Linked DNA regions of Pseudolabrys taiwanensis. The main gene of each other region encodes a partner of the protein of the gene in region 2 in a complex. Links are inferred from orthologs where the notes say so. Each region holds a gene or a part of one and is shown on either strand. Other genes may lie near its edges.

What was found. Proteins that work in one complex are often made in the same cells at the same time.
Region 1: the proteins of DW352_RS06095 (region 2) and smc are in contact, whole or in part, in a crystal structure (PDB 3ZGX), measured with the Bacillus subtilis proteins. The link is inferred for Pseudolabrys taiwanensis from one-to-one orthologs.

Annotation. Positions count from the first base shown.
Region 1 is NZ_CP031417.1:5,099,811-5,105,608, forward strand. Bases 1,183-5,159 are described here. They hold smc (chromosome segregation protein SMC), read right to left. Parts: upstream 4,836-5,159; coding sequence 1,383-4,835; downstream 1,183-1,382. In the rest of the region: DW352_RS24300 (autotransporter family protein), read left to right, coding at 1-1,182; DW352_RS24310 (DsbA family protein), read right to left, coding at 5,218-5,798. UniProt on the Bacillus subtilis protein: Required for chromosome condensation and partitioning.
Region 2 is NZ_CP031417.1:1,267,454-1,272,268, reverse strand. What follows is about bases 1,103-4,096. They hold DW352_RS06095 (segregation and condensation protein A), read left to right. Parts: upstream 1,103-2,193; coding sequence 2,194-3,000; downstream 3,001-4,096. Other genes in these bases: scpB (SMC-Scp complex subunit ScpB), read left to right, coding at 3,105-4,019; nagZ (beta-N-acetylhexosaminidase), read left to right, coding at 1,166-2,197; DW352_RS06105 (SPOR domain-containing protein), read left to right, coding at 1,103-1,118. In the rest of the region: more of DW352_RS06105, read left to right, coding at 1-1,102; DW352_RS06085 (twin-arginine translocase TatA/TatE family subunit), read left to right, coding at 4,203-4,436; Sec-independent protein translocase protein TatB, read left to right, coding at 4,515-4,815. UniProt on the Bacillus subtilis protein: Participates in chromosomal partition during cell division. May act via the formation of a condensin-like complex containing Smc and ScpB that pull DNA away from mid-cell into both cell halves.

The DNA of each region.
Region 1 (5,798 bases), 3.8 Mb from region 2 along the record:
GTCAATACGCAGACGCTGATCGACCAGGTTGCCTCGGCGAGCAACGTGAGCGCAGCGCTGGCACAGCTCACGCCGACGGCGTTCCAGGGTTTGACCACGGCGGGCTTCAACAACGCTTTCCAGACCACGACCATCGCCGGCAACCGCCTGTCCAACGTGCGTGACGGCGTCCTGGCGTTCGACGCCGCCAACGTCGACACCGTCGCCGCGTTGGTGAACGGCGAGATGCCGCGCACGGTCGGCGAGGCAGTGGCGAACGCTTATGCCGCTAATGCCTCGATGGCGCAGAACCCGGCCTTTGCCGCGATGGCGAAGGCGACGGGCGGCGTGACCAAAGCGCCGCGCATGATCGAAGGCGACACGCCCTGGGGCATGTTCCTCTACGGCAACGCGCTGTTCGCGCGTCAGAGCGCGACGTCGAATTCGCCGGAAAGCAAGTTCAATGCGGCTGGGTTCACCGCCGGTGTCGACTATCGCTTCACGCCCGACCTCGTGGTCGGCGTGCTCGGCGGCTACACGCGCACCAATGCCGATCTCGATACGATCGGTTCGACCAGCAAGATCAACACCTGGATGCTTGGCGCCTACGGCACCTATTACCGGCAGAATTGGTTCGTGAACGGCGCCTTCGTCTACGGCCGCAATTCATACGACAACAACCGCATTGCGCTCGGCACGGCCAATACGTCGAGCCCCAAGGGCGATCAGTATGCGGCGCAGGGCACGGTCGGTGTCGATCTGCGCTATGGCGGCTGGACCGTGACGCCCGAACTCGGCGCGCAATACACCATGGTGCGCGTCGACGCCTTCACCGAAACCGGCGGCGCGGCGCTCTCGGTCGACGGCGACAAAGCGGATTCGTTCCGGTCGAGCCTCGGTGCCCGCTTCCGGCACGATTGGCGGACGGACTTCGGCATCGTGACGCCCGAGCTGCGCGCGAGCTGGCAGCACGAATTCCTCGACAAGGAACGCGACATTCGCGCGAGCTTCGTCGATCAGGCGCTGCCCGGCACCTTCGCGACGACGGCGGCGGGCTCGGGCACGGACTTCGGTGTGGTCGGCGCCGGGCTGACAGCGAACGTCGCGACGCGCCTGCAGATGATGCTGGGCTACGACTTCAAGTTCGGCGGCCACGACTTTCAGGCGCACCAGCTCAGCGGGCGGCTGCGGTATGTGTTTTGATGATTAATCGTAGGGTGGGCAAAGGCGCGTAGCGCCGTGCCCACCGTACAAGTTTGTAGGGCGGGTTAGCGCCGAAGGCGCGTAACCCGCCTTTTGATTTTTGCATGAAACATCGACGGTGGGTTATGGCGCAGAGCCAGTCATCGGGCCGCGCTTTGCGCGGACCCGTTGGCGCCTAACCCACCCTACGGAGCCGGCAATTAACCCGCTTCGCGGAAGCGGACGGCGGCTTCGAGGTCCACCGACACCAGCTGCGACACGCCGCGCTCGGCCATGGTCACGCCGAACAGCCGGTTCATGCGCGCCATGGTGATCGGGTTGTGCGTGATGATCACGAAGCGCGTGTCGGTCGACTTGGTCATCTCGTCGAGCAGATCGCAGAAGCGTTCGACGTTGTGATCGTCGAGCGGCGCGTCGACTTCGTCCAGCACGCAGATCGGCGCCGGGTTGGTCAGGAACACCGCGAAGATCAGCGCCATCGCGGTCAGCGCCTGCTCGCCGCCCGAGAGCAGCGACAAGGTCGCCGGCTTCTTGCCCGGGGGCTTTGCCAGGATTTCGAGACCGGCTTCGAGCGGATCGTCGCTCTCGATGAGCTGCAGTTCGGCGGTGCCGCCGCCGAAGAGCTGCGTGAACAGATGCTGGAAATGCTTGTTCACCTGCTCGAACGAGACCAGCAGCCGCTCGCGCGCCTCGCGATTAAGGCTCTGGATGCCCTGGCGCAGCTTGCCGATCGCCTGCACGAGGTCGTCGCGCTCGGCGGCAAGCGAGGTGTGCTGCGCCTCGACTTCCTGCAGCTCTTCGTCGGCACGCAGGTTGACCGCACCGAGACGCTCGCGCTCGCGGCGCAGACGCTCGAGCGTCGCGTCGGTCTCGACGATGTCCGGCAGCGGATCGCCCGGATTGAGCTCGGCAAGCTCGGCGACTTGCGCCGGCTCGACCTCGAGTGTGTCGTGGATTTCGCGCGCGATGTCGGCGAGGCGCCGCTTGGCCGCTTCGAAGCGCTCCTCGGAGCGGGCGGCGCCCTCGCGCGCCTGACTCGCCGCTTCCAGCGCGGCGCGGGCGTCGCGGTCGGCTTCGGCGAGTTGGTTCTCGGCTTCCTGCAAGCGGTCGGCGCAGCCGCGGCGGTCGGCCTCGGCCAGCTCGACTTCGCTGATCAGCGCCTCGCGCTTCTCGGCAAAGGCCTCCGGCGCATCGGTAAGCTCTGCGCGCGCGGTCTGCGCTTCGGCGACGCGCTGCTCGAGCGTCGCGAGCTGCATGCGCGCGCCTTCCTGGCGCTGCATCGAGGCCGTCATGTCGGCGGCCAGCGCCTTGAGGCGGCGATCGGCAAGCTCGGCCTCGCGCACGATCGCCTGCTGCTCGGCGCGCATTTCGGCGAGCGTCGCGCGCTTGGTCGTGATGTCGTCGCGCACGAGCGAGAGTTCGGTTTCGAGATCGGCGGCCGGAGGCAGCGCTTCGAGCGCGGCTTCGGCTTCCGCCTTGGCGGCGGCGATCTCGTCGCGGCTCGCGGTCAGGCGCTGTTGCGCTTCGGACAGCGCCGACTTGCGCGCGGCGTGACGGTTGGCTTCGCGCTCGGCCGCTTCGTACTGGTCGCGCGCGGTCGACACTTCACGCTGGCGCTCGCGGATGGCGGCGCGCGTTTCGGTTTCGGCGGCTGCGGCGGCACGAAGGGCTTGATCGGCATTCTCGGTGGTCGTGCGCGCGGCTTCCGCCTCGGCGCGCGCGACCTGCAGCTCGGACTCGATTTCGGCGAGGCGGGCGCGCTCGGCGAGACGCCGCGCGGCGCCGGTCGGCGCATGCGCGTCGGCGGCAAAGCCGTCCCAACGCCACAGATCGCCTTCGATCGAGACGAGACGCTGACCCGGCTTCAACTGACCGACGAAACGCTGCGCCTCCGCGCGGTCAACGACGCCGATCTGGCTCAGGCGGCGGGAGAGTTCGTCGGGCGCTGCGACGTGCTTGGCGAGCGCTTCGACGCCTTCCGGCAGCGCCGGATCGGTGGGGTCGATGGTGGCGCCCGCCCAGCGCATCGGCGAGGACGGATCGATCGGCGCGTCGAGATCGTCGCCGAGCGCGGCGCCGAGCGCCTTCTCGTAGCCCTTGTCGACGGCGACGCTGTCCATCACCGGCGGCCACAGATTCTTGGTGTCGACCGCGAGCACCTTCGACAGCGTTTTGGCTTCCGTCTCGAGCCGCTGTACGCGGCGTTCGGTTTCGGCGAGCGGCGCGCGCGAGGCCTCCAGCGCGTGACGCGCTTCCTGGTGCGCAGCCTCAGCCGCAAGCGCCGCCGCGTCAGCAGCAGCAGCAGCAGCCTGCGCTGTTTCGACGATGGCGGTCAGTTCGGCGAGATCGGGACCTTCGTTCGCCTGCAGCGCCGACAGTTCACGCTCGACCTCGAACATCTCGCTTTCGATGCGCGACGCGCGGTTCGCGTGCTCGCGCATCACGTTCTCGAGCTGATGGCGCTGCGCGGTCAGATCGGCGAGCTTGGCCGTGAGTTCGGAGAACACCTTCTCCACCTCGGCCAGCGCGGCGTCGGCTTCCGCCACCTTGGCGTCGGCGCCCGAGCGGCGGCCGGCATTGGCATGCGCCTCTTTGCGGATCGTCTCGTCTTCCGCGGCGATGCGGGCGATGGCTTCTTCGGCGTCGGCGACCAGACGCTCTTCGCGCTCCTTGTCGGAGGCGAACTGGAACAGCCGCTTGTCGAGTTCGGCGATGCGATCCTTGGCGCGCTGCTCTTCGCGGTCGAGATCGGCAAGCGCCAGCTTGATGCGATGCAAAGCGGCACCGGCGGCGGCTTCCGCCTCGCGCAGTTCAGGCAGGGACGCCGATGCCAGCGCCTGGCGCTTGGAGGCTTCCGCTTCGGCTTCGGTGCGGGCCGCGACTTCGCGCACACCGAGATCCTTGGCCTGTTCGGCTTCGGTGACCTCGAAGCTTGCAGCCAGCCAGCGCAAGTGGTGCAGCGTGGCTTCGGCCTTGCGCACTTGCGCCGACACGGTGCGATAGCGCACGGCCTGGCGCGCCTGCTTCTTCAACGCTTCCATCTGCGTCGTCAGCTGGCCGATCACGTCCTCGACGCGCAGCAAATTGGTCTCGGCCGCCTTCAAGCGCAGCTCGGCTTCGTGCCGGCGCGCATGCAAACCGGCGACGCCGGCGGCTTCTTCCAGCACGCGGCGGCGCTGTTCGGGCTTGGCCTGGATGATCTCGCCGATGCGGCCCTGGTGCACAAGCGCCGGCGAACGCGCGCCGGTCGAAGCGTCGGCGAACAGGATCTGCACGTCGCGGGCGCGCACGTCGCGGCCGTTGATGCGGTAATTGGAGCCGGATTCGCGCTCGATGCGGCGTGCGATCTCCAGCATGTCGGTGTCGTTGAAGGCCGCCGGCGCCGTACGATCGCCGTTGTCGATCGTCATCGCGACTTCGGCGTTGTTACGGGCCGGGCGCGAGTTGTTGCCGTTGAAGATGACGTCGTCCATCGACGCGGCGCGCATGGATTTGTGCGAGTTCTCGCCCATCACCCAACGCAAAGCTTCGACCAGGTTCGACTTGCCGCAACCGTTCGGACCGACAACGCCGGTCAGGCCCGGCTCGATGAGGAAATCGGTCGGTTCGACGAAGGTCTTGAACCCTAACAGACGCAGCCGGGTCAGCTTCATAACGTCAGGCCTCGTACTAAATCACGCTTTGCATGTCCGCTCGAAAACGCACGTTTTCGCGAGGCTATGCGCGCCAGGGAAAAACCCATCATCCCGCGGGCGGTTACGGAGAACAGCCGGGCGATCCGCCGCGTTCGGCGTGCCGGCCCGGACCGTGATGATCAGTTGCCGCATTGGCCGGGAGAATGAACAGCCGGGCCCGCTTGAGCAACAGCCGCGCACGAATCGTGGCTGGTTTTCCAGACATTTCGCGAGGCGGCGCGGCGAAAATAGGGCGGTTCCAACGCGAAAAAAGCTGTTGGCACGCGGCTAAATGCACTTGCCTAAAACATTCCGGGTCCGGCCTTGCGGCTGCGGACCCGGAATCGGTATGCGCTTAAGTTCAGCTCTTGAGCAGCGGATCGATGATCTTGGCCATCTCGTCGATGGTCATCGCGCCGGCATATTGCGCGCCGTTGATGAAGAAGGTCGGCGTCGACTGCACTTTGAAATCCTTGATGGCGCGCTGACGCGAGCTTTCGATACCGTCGAGGATCTTCTGGTTCGACAGGCAGGCGTTGAAGGTCTGCTCGGTGAAGCCGGCCTGCTTGGCGATGGCGAGCAGCGGCGGCAGCGGCTTTTCCACGGCCCAGGTACGCTGCTGACGGAACAGCGTGTCGGTCAGCGCGAAATACTTGCCAGAGTCGGTATCGGCGGCGCAGCGCGCCAGCATCGAGGCGGCGGCGGCGAGGTTGTCGAGCGGGAATTCGCGGAAGATGTAACGTACCTTGCCGGTATCGATGTAGCGCTTCTTCAGGTCCGGGAAGGTGGTTTCCTGGAAATGCGCGCAGTGCGGGCAGGTCATCGAGGCGTATTCGACGATCGTCACCGACGCCTTCGCGTCGCCGAGCGCCATTTCCGGCAGGGCATCCGGCTTCATTAGTTCCAGGGGCGAAATCGTCGTTTGCGCTTGCGCGAGCGCCT
Region 2 (4,815 bases):
AGCACGGCTATGACCCGCAGGAATACGGGCACGTCGCGCAAGGTTACGGCCAGCCTGAGTACGATCCCGCCGCCTATGCCGATCGTAACGCGGAAGGCTTCCAGCAGGGCGCGGTGCCGGCCTATCTGACGCACGGTCAGTACGATCCGAACAATCCGCCCTACGGTGCCGAGGAGCAGGACTTCTACGACGACGAGCCGCCAGCCAAGCGGCGGATGAGCATCATGGTCGTCGCCGGCGTCTTCGCATTGGCCGTCGTCGGCGCCGCCGGCGCTTTTGGCTATCGCGCGGTGTTCGGCTCGTCCGGCATCAGCGGCCCGCCGCCGGTGATCAAGGCGGAAGCGTCGCCGAGCAAAGTCGTGCCGGCATCGGCGTCCAAGGACGCGCAGTCGAACAAGATCATCACGGACCGCGTCGGCTCGCAGGGCGAGAAGCTCGTCTCCCGCGAGGAGAAGCCGGTCGACAACGTTCCGCTCGCGCTCGACAGCGCGACGGGGTCGGCCAGCACCGAGCCGAAGAAGGTTCGCACCATCGCCATCACGCCGGACTCGCAGGGCAACCCGGTCGTCGCCGATGCCGTGCCGCTGTCGGCATCCGCCGCGCCTCTTGCGCTCGTGCCTGAGCAGCCGATGCGGCAGGTGCAGACGCAGCGCGTGACGACCACGGCGCCGGCCCCCGCCGCGGCGGCCGAGCCCACGCCGTATCCGGCGGCGCCGTCGCGTCCCGCGCCGCCGCAGCAGGCCGCTGCACCGGCTCCGGCACCGAGCAATGCGCCGCTCTCGCTGAATCCGAACGCCGCGCCGCCGGCCCGGACGCAGCAGCCGGCCCGCACGGCCTCTTTGACCCCCAGCCGGGCGGCGCCGAGCGGTACCGCCTACGGTGTTCAGGTCACCTCGCAACGGAGCGAGGCGGAAGCCGAGGCTGCGTTCCGCGCCCTGGTTGGCAAGTATGGGGCGCAACTCGGCGGTAAACCGCACTTCATCCACAGGGTCGATCTCGGCGCCAAAGGCACCTATTACCGTGCCCTGGTCGGTCCTTTTGCCAGCGGAAACGAGGCGACCGAGGTGTGTTCCAGCCTGAAAGCCGCCGGCGGGCAGTGCATCATCCAAAGGAATTAGGGGCCCGCAGGGTTGCCCCGGTCTTCGGCGCGGGCTAATTCGCGTCGATGACGGCGCGCGCATTCATCACCGGTCTGGCCGGTCTCACGATTTCCGCCAATGAGCGCGCCTTTCTTCGCGAGGCGGCTCCTTGGGGGCTGATCGTCTTTAAGCGCAACATCAGCACGCCTGAGCAACTAATTGATCTTACGAGTGCTTTCCGCGACGTGGTCGGATGGGAAGCGCCGGTTCTGGTCGATCAGGAGGGCGGCCGGGTGCAGCGGCTTGGCCCGCCGCACTGGCCGGCCTATCCGCCCGGCGCGCGCTACGGCGAACTCTATGACCGCGATCCGGCCTCTGGCCTCGCCGCCGCCAAATTGGCAGGGCATCTGATCGCGGCCGACCTGCGGGCGGTGGGAATCGACGTCGACTGCCTGCCGATCGCGGACGTTCCCGTGTCCGGCGGCGACCCGGTCATCGGCGACCGGGCCTATGGCACCGAGCCGGGCAAGGTCGCCTCGATCGCCGCGGCGGTGGCGCAGGGCCTGATGGCCGGCGGCGTCCTGCCGGTGCTCAAGCATCTGCCCGGACATGGCCGCGCGACGGCCGACAGCCACCACAAGCTGCCGGTGGTGGATACCGACCGTGGAACTCTGGAAGCGACGGATTTCGCGGCCTTCCGGCCCCTGGCGGGATTGCCGCTCGGTATGACCGCACATGTTGTGTTTAGCGCGATCGACCCCATCGATCCGGCCACAACTTCGGTCACAATGGTGCAACAAGTGATTCGCGGCTTCATCGGGTTCCGGGGCCTGCTGATGAGTGACGATGTGTCGATGAACGCCCTGTCGGGCAGCATTGCGGAGCGCAGCAGCGCCTCGCTTGCGGCCGGCTGCGACATCGTCCTGCACTGCAACGGCAAGCTCGACGAGATGATGCAGGTCGCATCGGTCGCGCCTTTGCTGTCGGGCGATGCGGCGCGGCGCGCCGACGCGGCGCTCATGGCGCGCAGCGCGCCGGAAGAGTTCGACATTGCCGCCGCGCGCAAGATCTTCAACGAGATGATCGGCGGCAACGCCCAGGAACGGATGACCTCATGAGTGCCGCCGAGTTTCCCGCCCTCGAGACCGATCGCAGCGACGCCGAACCGGCGATGATCGTCGACGTCGAAGGCTATGAAGGGCCGCTCGATCTGCTCCTGGTGCTCGCGCGTCAGCAGAAGGTCGATCTTGCCAAGATCTCGATCCTGGCGCTCGCGGACCAGTATCTCGGTTTCGTCGAAGCGGCGCGTAAGCTGCGGCTCGAACTGGCCGCCGACTATCTCGTGATGGCGGCGTGGCTCGCTTATCTGAAATCGCGTCTGCTGTTGCCGGAAGCGGCGCCGGGCGAGGGGCCGAGCGCCGAGGACATGGCGCTGGCTTTGGCCAACCGGTTGCGCCGCCTCGAAGCGATCCGCGAAGCCGCCAACAAGCTGATGGAGCGGCCGCAGCTCGGCCGCGATGTCTATCCGCGCGGCGCGCCGGAGCCGATCGCCGAAGTGAAGCAGCCGGAATGGACGGCGACGCTCTACGATCTGCTGTCGGCTTACGCCGTGCAGCGCCAGCGCACCGCGCTGTCGCGCGTGCGTTTCAAGAAGCGCAATGTGTGGTCGCTCGCCGAAGCGCGCGCGACGCTCGAGCGGATGATCGGCACGTCGACCGACTGGTCGCGCATCGATCAGTTCCTCATCAGTTACGTGGTGGAGCCGACGCAGGCGGCGACGGTGTTTGCCTCGTCTTTCGCATCCGCGCTGGAGTTGGTGCGCGAAGGCGTCGCCGAGATCCACCAGAAGGACTCGTTCTCGCCAATCTTTATGCGCAAGCGAGTTGCTGTGAACGGCGGCCCCATCGCGCGTGACGCGTAAAGCCGGCGCCGTTACAAAAGAAGACGTACAAGGAGACGTTGTCGATGCCGAGTGCAGCTCCAAAGCTCGAGGTCGTTCACGCTGATGAGCCGGCGGCGCAGCCTATGGCCGAGCAACCGACCGAGCCGCAGGCGCGTCCCGAAGCGCTCCGTCTTCTGGAGGCGCTGCTGTTTGCCGCCGCCGAGCCACTCGACGAAGCGACGCTCGCCAAGCAGTTGCCGAACGACGTGAACGTCAAGGAGATGCTCGCGCTTCTCGAGACGGAATACGCGACGCGTGGCGTCAATCTCGTGCGCATCGGCCGCAAGTGGATGTTCCGCACGGCTTCCGATCTCTCGTGGCTGCTGACCAAGCACACGGTGGAGAGCCGCAAGCTGTCGCGCGCGGCGATCGAGACCTTGGCGATCATCGCCTATCACCAGCCCGTGACGCGCGCCGAGATCGAAGAGATCCGCGGCGTGCAGACGGCCGGCGGCACGCTCGACGTGCTGCTCAAGACCGGCTGGATCCGCCCGCGCGGGCGCCGCAAGGTGCCGGGCCGGCCGATCACCTACGGCACCACGGACGAGTTCCTGACGCATTTCGGTCTGGAGGAGGTCAGCGACCTGCCGGGCCTCGAGGAACTCAAGGGCGCGGGCCTGCTCGAAGGCGGCCTGCCGACGGGCTTCGCGGTGCCGGTCCCGTCCGACGATTCGACGCTGCGAGACGACGAGGACCCGCTCGAGCCGGGCGATCTCGACCTGGCGCTGGCGCCGGCGGTCGAGAACGCGGAAGGCGAGGCTGGCGCGGAGGCGGAGACCGCCGCCGACGATACTGCCGAGGCCGAAGCGGTGCTCGAGGTGGACGCCGAAGCGGTGCTCGAAGTCGAGGCCGAAGCGGTTCTTGAGGTCGAGGACGAAGCGGTCCTCGAGGTAGAGGACGAGGCAGCCGACGAGGCCTCCCAAGCGGTGTCCGACGAAGCATCTTCGGACGACGAAGCCGCCGACGAGGCGCCAAGCGAAGACGAGGGCGGGAAGTAACGCGTCCTGGTCCGGCTTTGGACGCGTTCAGCGCCGAAATCACGGTAAATTCCACCAGTTAGGACGATCCGGGCGACAATCCGTCATCCGGAAGTCCTTGTTTTTGCCGTGTCCGGGGCCTAGTTTCTAAAGCGAAAAACAGGCGGGGCGCGCTTCATGAAGCGTCTTGCGGAGGGTTAGCCGATGGGTTCGCTGAGTATCTGGCACTGGATGATCGTCATCGTGGTCGTGCTCCTGCTGTTCGGCCGGGGCAAGATTTCCGATCTGATGGGCGACGTTGCCGGTGGCATCAAAGCCTTCAAGAAGGGCATGGCCGAAGACGACACGCCGAAGGCCGAGCCGCCGAAGAGCATCGAGACTGCGGGTGCCCCGCCGAAGACCGAAACCGAGCGCCGCGCCGAAGGTGTGCGCTCCTAAAGCGAGAGCGGTTCGCGGGGGCGCGTTAGGGCCGACGCCGCGGCGTTATGTGTGCCGCGGGGGAAGTTGAGCTAATCCATGTTCGATATCGGGTGGGGCGAGCTCGTCGTCATCGGCGTCGTTGCGCTAGTCGCGATCGGCCCGAAGGAGCTGCCGGGCGTGCTCCGTTCGCTCGGCCAGTGGATGGGCAAAATCCGCCGCATGTCGGCGGAATTCCAGAGCCAGTTCCAGGAAGCTCTGCGCGAAGCCGAGGTCGCCGACCTGCGCAAGGAAGCCGAGGACATCAAGAGCTCGGTCTCGAGCTTCGCGCATTACGATCCGCTCGCCGATACATCGCCCCCTTCGACGCACACCGAAACGCCTTCCGAAGCCACACCAC